4 regions of the Citrobacter europaeus genome follow, and region 3 is predicted to be linked to each of the others. Evidence: predicted binding sites of a transcription regulator. Region 3 holds the regulator's gene; each other region holds the start of a gene.
The links. The regulator PurR, encoded in region 3, represses purine synthesis genes. The targets are predictions, from matches to a motif close to CANGCAAACGTTTGCNTG.
Positions count from the first base shown of each region.

Region 1: the regulator PurR is predicted to act here: its motif matches at 2,474-2,491, upstream of purM (phosphoribosylformylglycinamidine cyclo-ligase).
Region 2: the regulator PurR is predicted to act here: its motif matches at 1,526-1,543, upstream of pyrD (quinone-dependent dihydroorotate dehydrogenase).
Region 4: the regulator PurR is predicted to act here: its motif matches at 2,354-2,371, upstream of purL (phosphoribosylformylglycinamidine synthase).

Region 1 covers NZ_CP148084.1:1,422,839-1,427,055, reverse strand. Annotated here, with positions in the region: gene upp (uracil phosphoribosyltransferase) at 17-643, opposite strand; gene WHR59_RS06485 (6-phospho-beta-glucosidase) at 827-2,257, opposite strand; gene purM (phosphoribosylformylglycinamidine cyclo-ligase) at 2,553-3,590, shown strand; gene purN (phosphoribosylglycinamide formyltransferase) at 3,587-4,217, shown strand, end outside.
Region 2 covers NZ_CP148084.1:3,251,632-3,255,848, reverse strand. Annotated here, with positions in the region: gene WHR59_RS15460 (sulfonate ABC transporter substrate-binding protein) at 1-816, opposite strand, end outside; gene ssuE (NADPH-dependent FMN reductase) at 809-1,384, opposite strand; gene pyrD (quinone-dependent dihydroorotate dehydrogenase) at 1,628-2,638, shown strand; gene zapC (cell division protein ZapC) at 2,804-3,346, shown strand; gene WHR59_RS15440 (YcbX family protein) at 3,343-4,217, opposite strand, start outside.
Region 3 covers NZ_CP148084.1:2,418,205-2,422,421, reverse strand. Annotated here, with positions in the region: gene WHR59_RS11405 (MFS transporter) at 1-1,104, opposite strand, end outside; gene cydH (cytochrome bd-I accessory subunit CydH) at 1,280-1,369, opposite strand; gene purR (HTH-type transcriptional repressor PurR) at 1,667-2,692, shown strand; gene punR (DNA-binding transcriptional activator PunR) at 2,689-3,621, opposite strand; gene punC (purine nucleoside transporter PunC) at 3,735-4,217, shown strand, end outside.
Region 4 covers NZ_CP148084.1:1,335,281-1,339,497, reverse strand. Annotated here, with positions in the region: gene purL (phosphoribosylformylglycinamidine synthase) at 1-2,279, opposite strand, end outside; gene mltF (membrane-bound lytic murein transglycosylase MltF) at 2,536-4,086, shown strand; gene tadA (tRNA adenosine(34) deaminase TadA) at 4,136-4,217, opposite strand, start outside.

The sequences.
Region 1 (4,217 bases), 1.0 Mb from region 3:
CTTTTCACTTATTCGTTTACTTGGTACCAAAAATCTTATCGCCGGCATCACCAAGCCCCGGAATAATGTATCCGTGCTCGTTCAGTCCCTGATCGATGGAGGCTGTGTACAGCTCAACATCCGGGTGCGCTTTTTCCAGTGCCGCGATACCTTCTGGTGCCGCAACCAGGACCAGCACCTTAATGCTGGTGCAGCCTGCGTTTTTCAGCAGGTCGATGGTAGCGATAACGGAACCGCCAGTCGCCAGCATCGGGTCAACGATCAGCGCCATACGCTCATCGATGTTAGAAACCAGCTTCTGGAAATACGGAACCGGCTCCAGCGTCTCTTCATTGCGGTACATACCGACCACGCTGATACGCGCGCTTGGAACGTTTTCCAGAACGCCTTCCATCATGCCCAGGCCTGCGCGCAGGATTGGCACAACGGTGATTTTCTTACCTTTAATTTGGTCAACTTCAACCGGGCCATTCCAGCCTTCAATGGTCACCTTTTCGGTTTCCAGACCAGCGGTTGCTTCATAAGTCAGCAGGCTGCCAACTTCCGAGGCGAGTTCACGAAAGCGTTTAGTGCTGATGTCGTTTTCACGCATCAGTCCCAGCTTGTGTTTGACGAGTGGGTGTTTGACTTCCACGATCTTCATACTCTTCTCCTTTCCTCAGACGAGTGGCAACCACAAAAAAAATCGCCGGATTATACCGCTTTTAGTCTCTGTCGCAACACTGCATGCGCTTGATATGGATCAACCAAAGTCATTTACGTCTGGATGATGAGTATAAAACAAGCCCCGCACTCATGGCGGGGCTTGTTATCAATGCTATGAATTTTAAAGGTATTCAGCATTAGTCTGGATGACGTTTTGATACCATGAAAAAGATTTTTTCTGGGAGCGAGTTAATGTCCCGCTACCGTCATTATTTTTATCAACGTAGATAAACCCGTAGCGTTTTTTCATTTCCCCCGTCCCAGCCGAGACTAAATCAATACAGCCCCACGGGGTATATCCCATCAAATCCACGCCATCTTCCACCACCGCTTTTTTCATCTCACGTATGTGAGCGGCAAGGTAGTCGATACGGTACTGGTCGTTCACCGCACCATCGTTCTCACGCACGTCGATGGCGCCAAATCCATTCTCCACAATAAATAGCGGCAACTGATAATGATCCCAGAACCAGTTCAGCGAATAGCGCAGACCGACGGGATCAATCTGCCAGCCCCAGTCCGATTTCTGTACGTACGGGTTGGAAACCAGGCTTTTCGACTCGTCGTAATCCAGCTCAGGGTTGTCCGCCGTTGCCTGCGTCGCGAAGGACATATAGTAGCTAAAGCCGATGTAATCCACGCAGCCATCGGTCAACGCCTGACGGTCTTCCTCGGTGATATCCAGCTCAAAACCGCGTCGGGCAAAGTAGTTGAGAAGATGCTGCGGGTATTTGCCGCGCACATGGACGTCGGTAAACCAGTAACGGCGGTGCATGGCGTTCATCGCCATCATCATATCGTCCGGCGCGCAGGTCAGCGGATAGATAGGACACATGGCGATCATGCACCCTATCTGCAATTCCGGGTTAATCTCACGTGCGGCCTTTACCGCCAACGCGCTTGCCACCAGTTCATAGTGCGCCGCCTGGTACATGACCGGCTCGCGGTCTTCACCGGGCTGGTATTTCAGACCAGAGTTAGTAAAGGGCGCGAAATCTTCGTGATAATTTGCCTGGTTGTTAATCTCATTAAACGTCATCCAGTACTTTACTTTGTGCTGGTAACGAGTGAAAACCACCCTGGCAAAACGGACAAAGAAATCGATAAGCTTACGGTTGCGCCAGCCGCCATATTCCGTCACCAGATGGTAAGGCATCTCGAAATGCGACAACGTAATCACCGGCTCAATGCCATATTTCAGGCATTCGTCAAACAGGTCATCATAGAACTGCAGACCAGCTTCATTGGGTTGCGCTTCGTCGCCTAAGGGAAAAATACGCGTCCAGGCGATAGAGGTGCGAAAACATTTAAATCCCATTTCGGCAAACAGCTTAATGTCGTCTTTATAGCGATGATAAAAATCGATGGCGTCATGGTTAGGGTAGTTTTTACCGGCGATCACACCGTCGGTGATTTCACGCGCCACGCCGTGCGCCCCCGCCGTCATGACATCGGCAACGCTGACGCCTTTTCCGCCCGCCTGCCAGCCACCTTCCAGTTGATGAGCGGCTACGGCACCACCCCACATGAAATCTGCTTTAAATCCTGACATACCCTTCCCCTATCGTGATGACTCTGCGCAAAACGCTGTAGATGAGGTCCGCAACAGAAAACAGAAACCGGTTTCAGTACGATACTGTGCATTCGGCTGGCAGGTTTCAAGCACAAGACTGTACCCGGTTTCATTTTCGTGGCGCAGTTCAAACAAATAGATAAATGATTGTAAAATGCTGAAAAAATCAGCAGATAAAACTTGATGCAGAGCAGGCTCGCAAACGTTTGCTTTCCCTGTTAGAATTGCGCCGAATTTAACTTTTACTGCAAGTAAACATGTGGGGAAGCAGGCAGTGACCGATAAAACCTCTCTTAGCTACAAAGATGCCGGTGTTGATATTGATGCAGGTAATGCTCTGGTTGATCGAATCAAAGGCGTAGTAAAGAAAACTCGTCGTCCGGAAGTTATGGGTGGTCTGGGTGGCTTCGGTGCGCTGTGCGCATTGCCGCAAAAATATCGTGAACCGGTACTGGTTTCCGGCACTGATGGCGTTGGCACAAAACTGCGTCTGGCGATGGATCTGAAACGCCACGACACTATCGGTATTGACCTCGTCGCAATGTGCGTCAACGACCTCGTCGTTCAGGGCGCTGAGCCGCTGTTTTTCCTCGACTACTATGCGACCGGCAAACTGGATGTGGATACCGCAGCCAGCGTCATTAACGGTATTGCCGAAGGTTGTCTGCAGTCTGGCTGCGCGCTGGTTGGCGGGGAAACGGCTGAAATGCCGGGGATGTACCACGGCGAAGATTACGACGTGGCAGGCTTCTGCGTCGGCGTCGTCGAGAAATCAGAGATTATCGACGGTTCAAAAGTGGCTGACGGCGACGTATTGATTGCGCTCGGCTCCAGCGGCCCGCACTCCAACGGTTACTCTCTGGTGCGTAAAATTGTTGAAGTCAGCGGTTGTGACCCGGAAACCACCGAGCTTGAAGGCAAGTCGCTGGCCGATCACTTGCTGGCCCCGACCCGCATTTACGTAAAATCCATTCTGGAACTGATTGAGAAGGTTGATGTGCATGCCATCGCCCACCTGACCGGCGGCGGCTTCTGGGAAAATATTCCACGCGTTCTTCCGGACAACACGCAGGCGGTGATCGACGAATCGTCATGGCAGTGGCCAGCTGTTTTCAACTGGCTGCAAACGGCGGGTAACGTCAGCCAGCATGAGATGTATCGCACCTTTAACTGCGGCGTAGGTATGGTAATCGCCCTGCCAGCTCCGGAAGTGGACAAAGCCCTTGCTTTGCTCAATGAGAAAGGTGAAAACGCATGGAAAATCGGTATCATCAAAGCTTCTGATTCCGAACAGCGTGTGGTCATTGAATGAAAAACATTGTGGTGCTCATTTCCGGCAACGGAAGCAATTTGCAGGCGATAATAGACGCCTGCGAACAGAAAAAAATCAATGGCACCATACGTGCAGTATTCAGTAACAAGGCCGATGCGTTCGGCCTTGAGCGCGCACGCGAAGCGAATATTCCGGCGCACTCGCTGGAAGCCGCCCAGTTTGCCAGTCGCGAAGCATTCGACCGCCAGCTGGTTCAAGAGATTGACGCCTATGCGCCCGATGTCGTCGTGTTGGCCGGTTATATGCGCATTCTCAGTCCGGCGTTTGTCGCTCACTATTCTGAGCGATTGCTGAATATCCATCCGTCTTTATTGCCGAAATATCCCGGCCTGCACACGCACCGTCAGGTTCTGGAAAACGGTGATGAAGAGCATGGAACTTCCGTCCATTTTGTCACCGATGAACTGGACGGCGGACCGGTTATTCTCCAGGCCAAGGTTCCGGTATTTGAAGGCGACAGCGAAGATGATGTCACGGCCCGGGTCCAGGCCCAGGAACATACCATTTACCCACTGGTGGTAAGCTGGTTTACCGATGGTCGCCTGAAGATGCGTGATAACGCAGCATGGCTGGACGGCGTTCGTCTGCCGCCACAAGGCTACGCCG
Region 2 (4,217 bases), 830 kb from region 3:
ATCCAGATAAGACGCAATGACCGGCTCGGGCAGGCCCATGGTTTTAGCCAGCAGGGAAATGCTTTGTTGGCGCTGGCTGAGGGTTAACGCATCGGCCTGGCTAAAGGTATCCAGCACGCCAAGTACAAAAGCACCATTTTTCTCGGCATAAGGACGTGCTGCGAGATAAAACGAACCGGTCTGTTTGAGGTCTGAACCGTCTTTTAGCACGCGTACATCGCCTTGCAGTAATGCGGCGGAATAGTAGGGATCCCAGATAGCCCACGCATCCACGTTTCCTTGCTGGAAGGCCGCTCGCGCATCTGCAGGAGTCAGATAAGTCGGCTGAATATCGGTAAATTTCAACCCGGCTTGTTGCAGCGCACGGAGCAGTAAATTGTGGGCGCTGGAACCTTTCTGAAAGGCGACTTTATGTCCTTTAAGCTGCTCGACGCTCTGGATCGGGCTATTTTTCGGCACCAGAATTACTTCGGCTTTTGGTTTAGGCGGTTCAACGCCCACGTAAACCAGATCGGCTCCGGCGGCCTGGGCGAAAATCGGCGGAATGTCACCGGTACTGCCGAGATCGATACTGCCGATATTGAGTGCTTCCAGCATTTGCGGCCCAGCCGGGAATTCAACCCACGAGATTTTGGTCTGCGGGTAGCGTTTCTCCAGTAGCTGATGGCTTTTAGCCAGCACCATACTGACGCTTCCTTTTTGATAACCAATGCGCAGGGCATCGGGGGCCGATTCTGCGGCATGCCCCAGGGTTGACAGTGACAACAGCCCGGTCAGCGCCAGCCAGGACGTGTGACGCTTGAGAAGATCAAGCATGGGCGGCACCTCGCAGGGTGTTCAGTTGAGGGAGTTGGATATCGCGACGATGCAACGCCAGCCAGAAGGTGTCGAGCGCACTGTCCAGACGCTGCTGCAGGTTGGGCGTAAACTGCGGTTTATGTTGATAATCGATGACCTGCGAATCATCGGCAAACACGCCGTGCAGGATCTCCTGAGCTTTTAACGCGCTCAGGACCGGTTTCAGGGCGTAATCGACGGCCAGTAAATGCGCTACGCTGCCGCCGGTCGCCAGCGGCAAAACCACTTTTCCTTCCAGCGCCCGCTCGGGGAGCAAATCGAGCAGCGTTTTCAGTGCGCCAGAGTAAGCGGCTTTATAGACCGGGGTTGCGACAATCAGCCCGTCAGCATCCTGCAGTTGTTCGATAAATGTCTTTAACGCCGGACTGTCGAAACGGGCATAGATCAGGTCTTCCGGGGTAAAGTTGTGCAGATTCCAGTGAAAGATTTCGACATCCTGATCGTTTAGTTTTTCTCGGGCATATTCCAGTAACGCACTGGAGCGAGAAGGAAAGCGAGGGCTCCCCGCCAGAGTGATGACGCGCATAATTTCATTCTCCCCTTATAACCAATTGTTTGCTTTTAATTAACATTGATAACAATTTATGCAGTCTGGCAGAGAGGCTTTGTTTATCGAAATGATTTATACGGGATAGAAAAGTTGGAAATTGAATAAAAAGGCAGGGGCGAGGAAAACGATTGCTATTTATTGCCGCAGGTCAATTCCCTTTTTGCTCGCGATCGCACATAATACGCCCCCGGTTTGCACACCGGGAATCCAGGAGAGTTCATGTACTACCCCTTCGTTCGTAAAGCCCTTTTTCAGCTCGATCCAGAGCGCGCCCATGAATTGACATTCCAGCAATTACGTCGCATTACCGGCACGCCGCTCGAAGCGCTTGTCCGCCAGAAAGTACCCGCAAAACCGGTTACCTGTATGGGGCTGACGTTTAAAAATCCACTCGGGCTTGCTGCCGGACTGGATAAAGACGGGGAGTGCATTGACGCACTCGGCGCGATGGGATTTGGCTCCATTGAGATTGGTACCGTGACGCCGCGGCCTCAGCCGGGTAACGATAAACCGCGTCTGTTCCGTCTGGTCGATGCGGAAGGTTTGATCAACCGCATGGGGTTTAATAACCTGGGGGTTGATAACCTGGTTGAGAACGTTAAAAAATCGCATTTTGACGGTATTCTGGGGATTAATATTGGTAAGAATAAAGATACTCCGGTAGAGAATGGCAAAGATGACTATCTGATTTGTATGGAAAAAGTCTATGCTTACGCCGGTTATATCGCGATTAATATCTCTTCACCAAATACGCCGGGATTACGTACACTGCAATACGGCGAGGCGCTGGACGATCTCCTGACGGCAATTAAAAATAAGCAAAATGATCTGCAAGCGATCCACCATAAATATGTTCCGGTGGCGGTAAAGATCGCGCCGGATCTTTCTCTGGAAGAACTGATCCAGGTTGCTGACAGTTTAGTTCGTCATAATATTGATGGCGTAATTGCAACTAACACTACTCTCGATCGTTCTCTCGTTCAGGGAATGAAAAATTGCGATCAAATGGGGGGCCTGAGCGGTCGACCATTGCAATTAAAAAGTACAGAAATTATTCGCCAGCTGTCTCAGGAATTAAAAGGTCAACTGCCGATTATTGGTGTTGGCGGTATCGACTCGGTGATTGCCGCGCGTGAGAAAATAGCTGCCGGTGCAACCCTCGTTCAGATTTATTCAGGCTTTATTTTTAAAGGCCCACCGTTGATTAAAGAAATCGTCGCCAATATCTGAATGCTACCTTAATCACAATCCAGGGCTTTATTTCTGGCCCTGGTTGTTTTATATTCCTTTACTGTTGCTTATTTAAACATTCTGAGCTTTTATTATTAGGGCAATAAACGAAGCGGCAAAAGGATACTGTCGTAACGGCGATGATTAAGGAAAGGAGAGAAACTGATGCGAATTAAACCCGACGATAACTGGCGCTGGTATTATGATGAAGAGCACGATCGTATGATGCTCGATTTAGCCAATGGCATGTTATTCCGTTCGCGTTTTGCTCGTAAAATGCTCACTCCTGATGCATTTTCTCCGTCGGGTTTTTGTGTCGATGACGCCGCGCTTTATTTTTCCTTTGAAGAAAAATGTCGCTACCTTGATTTAGCCAAAGAGCAAAAAGCGGAACTGGTGCTTAATGCGCTGGTGGCGATTCGTTACCTTAAACCGCAAATGCCAAAAAGCTGGCACTTTGTCGCACACGGTATTAACTGGTCGCCGGTCGTGGGTGACGCTGCCTGTGTTGATTTAAGCGATACCGATGAACAGGTAAACCTGTTAGTGGTTGAGCCGGGGGAAAACGCCGCGCTTTGTCTGCTTGCACAACCTGGTGTGGTTATTGCCGGGCGTACAATGCAACTTGGCGACGCGATTAAAATAATGAATGACAGACTGAAACCGCAGGTTATTGCCGACAGTTTCAGCCTTGAACAGGCGGTTTAACTCTCCAGCCTGATTGTCGTTTTGGGAACGCAACTGCAGCACAGAATCGTCCCGTCATCACCAATAGCTGATTTTTTCAGTGGACTAACTTCGCCTTCCAGCAGTCGAATTCGACAGCATCCGCAAATTCCAGCCCGGCATGAATAGGGAACCCGGATACCCTGGTTTTCAAGCTGTTCAAGCAATACCTGCTGATTATTTCCGCGAAAAGTCTGTCCCTGCCAGTCAATAAGCACGGTGGCATCAGGCTGTTGTTGCTTTACAGTATCGTCTGATTCAGCCGCGCCATACGCTTTCGCAGGACCAGTAGCCAAAATTTCTACTTCATCGCCTACGCGAATAACACCACTGTTGCGCGCGATAAGATTCTGGCCGAAATCAACGTCGCCGTTATCTACCGCAGTTCGGAAGGTTTGCAGCGTGGCGAGCGGTTCACCGGACGGATGTTTCAGGCCTTTTTCTGGGCTAACTGTCGTGAAAATGCAGCGGCTACAGGGTTTTGCCACATCAAAAATGACCTCGCCAATGCGAATCACTTTCCAGGTATCTTCTTCCCAGGCGTCAGCCCCCGAAACTACCAGATTGGGGCGAAATTGTTCCATTTTGACGCTTGCCGGACATCGCTGTTGCAGATCGCGCAGAGATGCTTCGTTGGCCAGCAGGTAGGGATAGCCATCGGCGAAGGACAAAGGAATATCCGCGTGACGCTTCACCCGGCGCGTCAGCTGCTGACCGACCCAGCGTAGTTGTACGTCACGGGAGAAAAAGCCGCTAAGCCACTGGTTGATAGCCGCTGGCGCAATACGCGCGGTAAAATGGTTTCCCCATACTTCTGTCGGCGCATCCTGGGTCGCGAAGTCGGCAAATCGCA
Region 3 (4,217 bases):
AAGCCCCGCCACAATCGCCCCCATCACCGGCACAAAACTGTAGCCTAAACCACCGGAAATCACCGCCCCACCGGCTGCGGCACCCAGTGCGTTCCCCAGGTTAAATGCGCCAATATTGACTGACGACGATAATCCAGGCGCTTCGCTGGCAACGCGCATCACACGCATCTGCAACGGTGGAACGACGGCAAACGTCGCCGCGCCCCAGACCACCATACTGACCGCCGCGCCCAGCTCATTTCGCGCAAGCAAAGGAATGGCCAGCATAATAACCATCAACAGCAGTAAAAAACCTTTCAGCGTACCGTTCACTGAACGGTCAGCCAGTTTGCCGCCAAAGTAGTTACCGATCGAGAAGCCAACGCCTATCAGCACCAGCATACCGGTGACAAATGCCGGTGTGGCATGGGTGATAGTATGCAACACCGGTGAGATGTAGGTATAAAGCGTGAACATCGCCCCGGCGCCCAGAACGGTCGTCAGCAGTGCCGACAGCACCTGCGGGCGCATAAGTACCGCCAGTTCACTACGGACATCCGGGCGCTCTCCTGCCCCACCTTTGGGTAATGAGAAGAACAGGCTGACCATCGCGATGACCCCAAGACCCGCCGTTGCCATAAACGACATGCGCCAGCCGATGGTTTCACCAAGCCAGGTTGCCGCCGGAACTCCGCCAATATTGGCAATGGTTAACCCCATAAACATGGTTGCCACGGCGCTGGCCTGCTTATGTTTGGGTACCACGCTTGCAGCAACCACAGAGCCAAGACCAAAAAATGCCCCGTGATTCAGACTGGTCAAAATACGCGATAACATCAGCGTGGTGTAATCCGGTGAGATAGCCGAGAGCACGTTACCCAGCGTAAAAATCGCCATCAGGAATATCAACGCATTACGTCGCGCACGATGAGACAGCAATAATGTCATCAGCGGAGCGCCCACCATTACGCCAACCGCATACGCGCTGATCAACATGCCGGCCGCCGGAATCGAGACATCCACACCTTTGGCTATGACGGGCAATAATCCCATTGGCGAAAATTCGGTGGTACCAATGCCAAACGCGCCGATCGCCAGCGCCAGTAATGGATAATTGAGTTTCATATTGCGACTCCGTAACGTCGAGCCATGGCGCGACATAAAATAAGAGTCAAAAGCATGACATTGATCGCAAAATTAATAAAGTTAACAAAACTGCAAAAGACTTTTGCTTATTCGCAAACAATAGAGGGGAAAAGCCAGCGGAAAGGATGAGGGAGAATTAACTCCCTCGGGGAAATCAATGCAGCGCTGCGGTCAGGCCACTCGCGACGATCAAGCCCAGAACAATAATGGTAGTTACTAACGAAAATTTCAGATCGGTGCTCATCAAGTTTTCTCCTTTTTATTCCCACACAAAAAGTGATATTGCGCATTTTTACACACTTGAAAGCAAAAATCTCTCACGATTTATATTGATAACTGCTTTTAACTCTTCCCCTTTTCGTTAAGATCAGACAAAATTCCACGCTTACTTGATTAGCGTACCGGCCATTGACCCCTTCCTGACGTTCCGTGTCGTTTTCCCGGCGTGCCGCAACCCTTACGTTGCGCTAAGGGTGTGTTAAGGCAAACGTTTACCTGGAGTATTCTCAGGAGCTTAGGATATGGTCTGGAGTGAGATGTAATGGCAACAATTAAAGATGTAGCGAAGCGAGCAAACGTTTCCACTACAACCGTATCACACGTAATTAACAAAACACGCTTTGTCGCGGAAGAAACGCGTAATGCTGTCTGGGCGGCGATCAAAGAGCTGCACTATTCTCCGAGCGCAGTGGCACGCAGCCTGAAGGTGAATCACACCAAGTCTATTGGCTTGTTGGCCACCAGCAGCGAAGCGGCCTATTTCGCTGAAATTATCGAAGCCGTTGAGAAAAACTGTTTCCAGAAAGGCTATACCCTGATTCTGGGTAACGCATGGAACAGTCTCGAAAAACAGCAGGCCTATCTGTCGATGATGGCGCAAAAGCGCGTTGATGGTCTGCTGGTGATGTGTTCCGAGTATCCGGAGCCGCTGCTGACGATGCTCGAAGAGTATCGCCATATTCCGATGGTCGTCATGGACTGGGGCGAAGCAAAAGCCGACTTTACCGATACGGTCATTGATAACGCCTTCGAAGGCGGTTACATGGCAGGTCGGTATCTGGTAGAACGCGGTCATCGTGAGATTGGCGTGATCCCTGGCCCAATGGAACGTAACACCGGAGCCGGGCGTCTGGCAGGTTTTATGAAAGCGATGGAAGAAGCGCTGATTAAAGTGCCTGAAAACTGGATTGTGCAGGGCGATTTTGAACCTGAGTCCGGCTATCGCGCCATGCAGCAAATTTTGTCACAGTCGCATCGTCCGACCGCCGTCTTCTGTGGTGGCGATATTATGGCGATGGGTGCACTGTGCGCCGCTGACGAGATGGGACTGCGCGTACCGCAGGATGTCTCGCTCATCGGGTACGACAACGTGCGCAACGCCCGCTTCTTCACGCCGGCCCTGACGACTATTCACCAGCCGAAAGATTCGCTGGGTGAAACGGCCTTCAACATGTTGTTAGACCGTATCGTGAATAAGCGCGAAGAGTCACAATCTATCGAGGTGCATCCGCGTCTGGTAGAACGCCGCTCGGTTGCCGACGGCCCGTTCCGCGATTACCGCCGCTAAGCCTGTTGCGCGGGGGCCTCATCTGGCTCCCGCAGCCATTCCTTGTTCAACGTTTCACTATCCCCTAAATAATCCAGCAGCCAGCTCAATGCCGGCGACGTATCGTTCTGTTGCCATGTCAGGCAGCATGCGGCATCAGGAAATGGATTCTCCAACTGTAGCGCAACCCATTTGCCGCTATCGATCCACGGTTTGGCAAAATGCGTCGGTACCATGCCGACGCACAACCCTGCAGACAAACAGGTAGCGGAAGATTCCCAGTCTGGCACCACAACGCGCTTTTGGTTATCCAGCAGCCAGGTAATACGCTTTGGCAACGTACGGGAGGTATCTTCACGCACCAGTGACGGCCAGTTGCGCAACGTGTCATCACTCAGCGGCCCGGGCATTGACGCCAACGGATGATGGCTAGCCACCACGCAGCTCCAGCTCAGCATTCCCATGTCACGGAAGGTATAGCGGCCCCCCACCGGAATCGCCTGCGTGGCGCCGATTGCCAGTTCAACGCGCCCATCGGACAGCGCATCCCAGACGCCGTTAAAGACTTCCTGGAAAACCAACAGTTCCACATCGTCAAAATGACGATAGAAATCGACGATCATTTGTCGGGTACGATCTGGGCGGACAATGTTATCGACTGCGATCGCCAGTTGTCCGCGCCAGCCGTTGGCAATTTGCTGGCATTGCTGGCGAGTGATCTGCATTTTTTTGATAACAGAGCGGCCTTCTTTAAGAAACCATGCGCCAGCAGGCGTCAATTCCACATCCCGATGGCGCCGCTCAAAAAGCGGCACCGCCAGCCACTCTTCCAGTTGACGTACGGTGTAGCTTACCGCGGAGGGTACACGGTGCAACTCCTGGGCGGCAGAACTAAAGCTGCCGTTACGCGCAACGGCATCAACCACTTCAAGTGAATATTCCGACCACATATTCTGCCTGCAAAAAATTTGAAATCAGTAAGCAAATATTAGCGTTTCACAGCGAGAATTACACTCACTACACTCAGCGGCATTGTTCTATTGCTAAAAAAAGAGAAATGATGATGCAACCTGGGAAAGGGTTTTTAGTCTGGCTGGCAGGTCTTAGCGTGCTCGGCTTTCTGGCAACGGATATGTATCTGCCCGCCTTTGCCGCAATTCAGTCCGATTTGCAAACACCTGCATCTGCCGTCAGCGCCAGCCTTAGCTTGTTCTTAGCCGGTTTTGCCGTCGCGCAACTTTTGTGGGGGCCACTTTCCGACCACTACGGTCGCAAACCTATTTTGCTGCTGGGTTTATCTATCTTTGCACTGGGCAGTCTGGGCATGCTGTGGGTTGAAAACGCCACCGGCCTGCTGGTGCTGCGCTTTGTCCAGGCCGTTGGTGTTTGCGCTGCATCGGTTATCTGGCAGGCGTTGGTCACCGATTATTATCCTTCACAAAAAGTAAACCGCATCTTTGCCACCATTATGCCGCTGGTCGGATTATCTCCGGCATTAGCACCATTACTAGGCAGTTGGATCCTGGTACATTTTTCCTGGCAGGCC
Region 4 (4,217 bases), 1.1 Mb from region 3:
ACGGCTTTTACCGCTTCGTACAGGCCGGCATCTTCACCAGGATGACCCGCAGCCGCCATCCAGTTAGCCGAAAGTTTAATGCGTTTGATATCGCCAATCTGCGTTGCAGCAATGTTGGTCAGCGCTTCACCTACCGCCAGACGCGCAGAGGCCGAGAAATCCAGTAATGCAACCGGCGCACGCTCGCCGAGAGACATCGCTTCACCGTAATAACTATCCAGGCTTGCGGTAGTGACCGCGCAGTTGGCGACCGGAATCTGCCACGGACCAACCATCTGGTCACGCGCCACCATGCCGGTAACGGTACGGTCGCCGATAGTCACGAGGAACGTTTTCTCTGCAACAGTCGGCAGATGCAGCACGCGGTTAACCGCATCTGCAATCGAGATTTCGCCACGATTCAGGGCATCGCCTTTGGCTTTCAGCGTCTGCACATCGCGGGTCATCTTCGGCGTTTTACCCAGCAGCACATCGAGCGGCATGTCGATCGGCTGGTTGTTGAAGTGGCTGTCGCTGAGCGTGAGATGCTGTTCTTCGGTGGCTTCACCGATCACCGCATACGGCGCGCGCTCACGCTTACACAGTTCATCAAACAGCGGCAACTGGTCGGCGGCAACCGCCAGCACGTAGCGCTCCTGGGATTCGTTGCACCAGATTTCCAGCGGGCTCATGCCCGGCTCGTCGCTAAGAATATCGCGCAGTTGGAACTTACCGCCACGACCGCCATCACTGACCAGCTCCGGCATAGCGTTAGACAGGCCGCCCGCGCCCACGTCGTGGATAAACAGGATCGGGTTCGCATCGCCCATCTGCCAGCAGCGGTCGATAACTTCCTGGCAACGACGTTCCATCTCAGGGTTGTCACGCTGCACGGAAGCGAAATCCAGATCGGCATCAGACTGGCCGGAAGCCATAGAGGAAGCAGCCCCGCCGCCAAGACCGATGTTCATCGCCGGACCGCCAAGGACGATAAGCTTAGCGCCAACGACGATCTCACCTTTCTGCACGTGATCGGCGCGGATGTTACCGATCCCGCCCGCCAGCATGATCGGTTTATGGTAGCCGCGCAGCTCTTCGCCGTTGTGGCTGTTCACTTTCTCTTCATAGGTACGGAAGTAGCCGGTCAGCGCCGGGCGACCAAACTCGTTGTTAAACGCCGCGCCGCCCAGTGGCCCTTCGGTCATGATATCCAGCGCGGTAACAATACGGTCCGGCTTACCAAAGTCTTCTTCCCACGGCTGTTCAAAGCCAGGAATACGCAGGTTGGAAACGGAGAAGCCCACCAGCCCGGCTTTCGGTTTTGCACCGCGACCCGTTGCGCCCTCGTCGCGGATTTCACCGCCGGATCCGGTTGCCGCGCCCGGCCACGGAGAGATAGCCGTCGGGTGGTTGTGAGTTTCAACCTTCATAAGGATGTGGGCTGGCTCCTGATGGAAATCGTAGCGACCCGTTTTGTGGTCGGCAAAATAGCGGCCCACTTCGGAACCTTCCATTACCGCGGCGTTGTCTTTATAGGCAGACAGAACGTGGTCCGGCGTGGTTTCGAATGTATTTTTGATCATCTTGAACAGCGACTTCGGCTGCTGTTTACCGTCGATGATCCAGTCGGCGTTGAAAATCTTGTGGCGACAGTGCTCGGAGTTGGCCTGCGCAAACATGTACAGTTCAATGTCGTTCGGGTTGCGCCCCAGTTTGGTGAACGCATCCTGCAGATAGTCGATTTCGTCTTCCGCCAGCGCCAGACCCAGACGCAGGTTAGCGTCGATCAGCGCCTGGCGTCCCTCACCCAGCAAATCAACGCTGGAAACCGGCGCAGGCTGATGATGAACAAACAGTTTTTCGGCATCGTTCAATGCAGAAAAAACCGTTTCCATCATGCGGTCGTGCAGTTCATCGGCAACCATCTGCCATTGCTCAGCTGTCAGCGTCGAGGCTTCGACATACCAGGCAATACCACGTTCCAGACGGCTAATCTGTTGCAGGCCGCAGTTATGGGCAATATCAGTCGCTTTAGAAGACCACGGGGAGATGGTGCCGGGGCGAGGGGTAACCAGCAGCAGTTTGCCTTCAGGGGCGTGGCTGTGCAGAGCAGGACCATATTTCAGCAGGCGTGCAAGCTGAGCGTGCTCATCCTCATTCAACGGTGCATTCAGATCGGCAAAATGGACGTACTCGGCGTAAATATTGTGGACCTGGAGGTTGGCAGCCTGAAAACGTGCCAGCAGTTTGTTAATACGGAATGCAGACAGTGCAGGTGAACCACGCAGAATTTCCATCATAAGTCTCTCGTCTTCTAAGCTTTCGGTGTGCCCAAGTGGGGAAACGGGCGTCATTATAAAGAATCTACCGCGCCGACGAAACCGTTTGCGTCGAAATAAAATCACGACCTTCTCTTATCATCAAATGCGGTCTGGTTTCTGAATAAGTTGCCAACTGACGCAAGTTTAAGCAAAATGCCGCTCATTAATGACGACTTCACTTCTTAATCAACACCACAGCAGGCAGAGACAACGTACGGTTCAGAGAATTAACTAATTGAAAAAATTAAAGATTAATTATCTGTTCATCGGCATATTAACGCTGTTGTTGGCAGCGGCCCTCTGGCCATCAATTCCCTGGTTCGGTAAAGCCGAAAATCGTATCGCCGCCATTCAGTCGCGGGGAGAGCTGCGCGTTAGTACCATCGACTCACCATTAACTTACGCGACCCTCAACGGCAAAAAATTCGGTCTGGATTATGAACTGGCCCAGGAGTTCGCCAACTACTTAGGCGTGAAGTTAAAAGTCACCGTGCGCCAGAATATCAGCCAGCTTTTTGACGACCTCGATAACGGTAATGCCGATCTGTTAGCCGCAGGCCTGGTCTATAACAGCGAACGGGTGAAAAATTATCAGCCCGGCCCGACCTATTATTCGGTTTCACAACAGTTGGTGTATCGGGTTGGGCAATACCGCCCACGCACGCTTGCCACCGTGAACGAAAATCAACTGACCATCGCCCCGGGGCACGTGGTGGTTAACGATCTCCAGTTGCTTAAAGAGAAAAAATTCCCCGAGCTGAGCTGGAAGGTTGACGACAAAAAGGGCACGACTGAACTGCTTGATGATGTTATCGCCGGAAAGCTGGATTACACCATTGCCGATTCCGTCGCCATCAGCTTATACCAACGCGTACACCCTGAGCTGGCCGTGGCGTTGGACGTCTCTGACGAACAGCCGGTGACCTGGTTTAGTCGTCTGGACGATGACAATACGCTTTCTGCCGCCCTGCTGGATTTCTTCAACACCATGAATGAAGACGGTTCTCTGGCACGGCTGGAAGAGAAATATCTCGGGCATGGCGATGATTTTGACTATGTTGATACCCGCACCTTTTTGCGCGCCGTAGACAGCGTGTTGCCAGACCTTAAGCCGCTGTTTGAGAAATATGCGCAAGAGATAGACTGGCGACTGCTCGCCGCTATCTCGTATCAGGAATCACACTGGGACGCGCAGGCCACATCCCCAACCGGCGTACGCGGACTGATGATGCTGACCAAAAATACTGCTCAAAGTCTCGGGCTGACCGACCGTACAGATGCTGAACAAAGCATTAGCGGCGGCGCGCGATATTTGCAGGACATGATGAGTAAAGTGCCGGATACTGTCCCCGAAGGGGAACGCATCTGGTTTGCGCTCGCAGCCTATAACATGGGTTATGCGCACATGCTGGATGCACGGGCGCTGACGGTGAAAACCAAAGGCAATCCGAATAGCTGGTCCGACGTAAAACAACGACTGCCGTTGCTCAGCCAAAAGCCGTATTACAACAAGCTGACTTATGGTTATGCGCGCGGCCACGAAGCCTACGCCTATGTAGAAAACATCCGTAAATACCAGATTAGCCTGGTGGGGTATCTGCAGGAGAAAGAGAAACAGGCGCTGGAAACGCAGCAACTGGCGCAAGATTACCCGGCTGTAACACCAGCAGAGCTATTAGGTAAAGATGAATTCCCGCTTTCGGCGTTTCTATCTCAGACGTCGTCAAACTACCTGTCGCACTCGCCTTCCCTGCTGTTTTCACCGCAGAAAAAAGAGGATAAGTAGTCCTGGTGGCGCTGATAAGCGCAGCGTCATCAGGCAATCAGAGCGACATTTACAAACTGGCGGATTTTTTCAGGGCTTTAATTTCCTGACGACGCATGCGGAAGAAATCGCTGAGCAGCGTGGCGCATTCA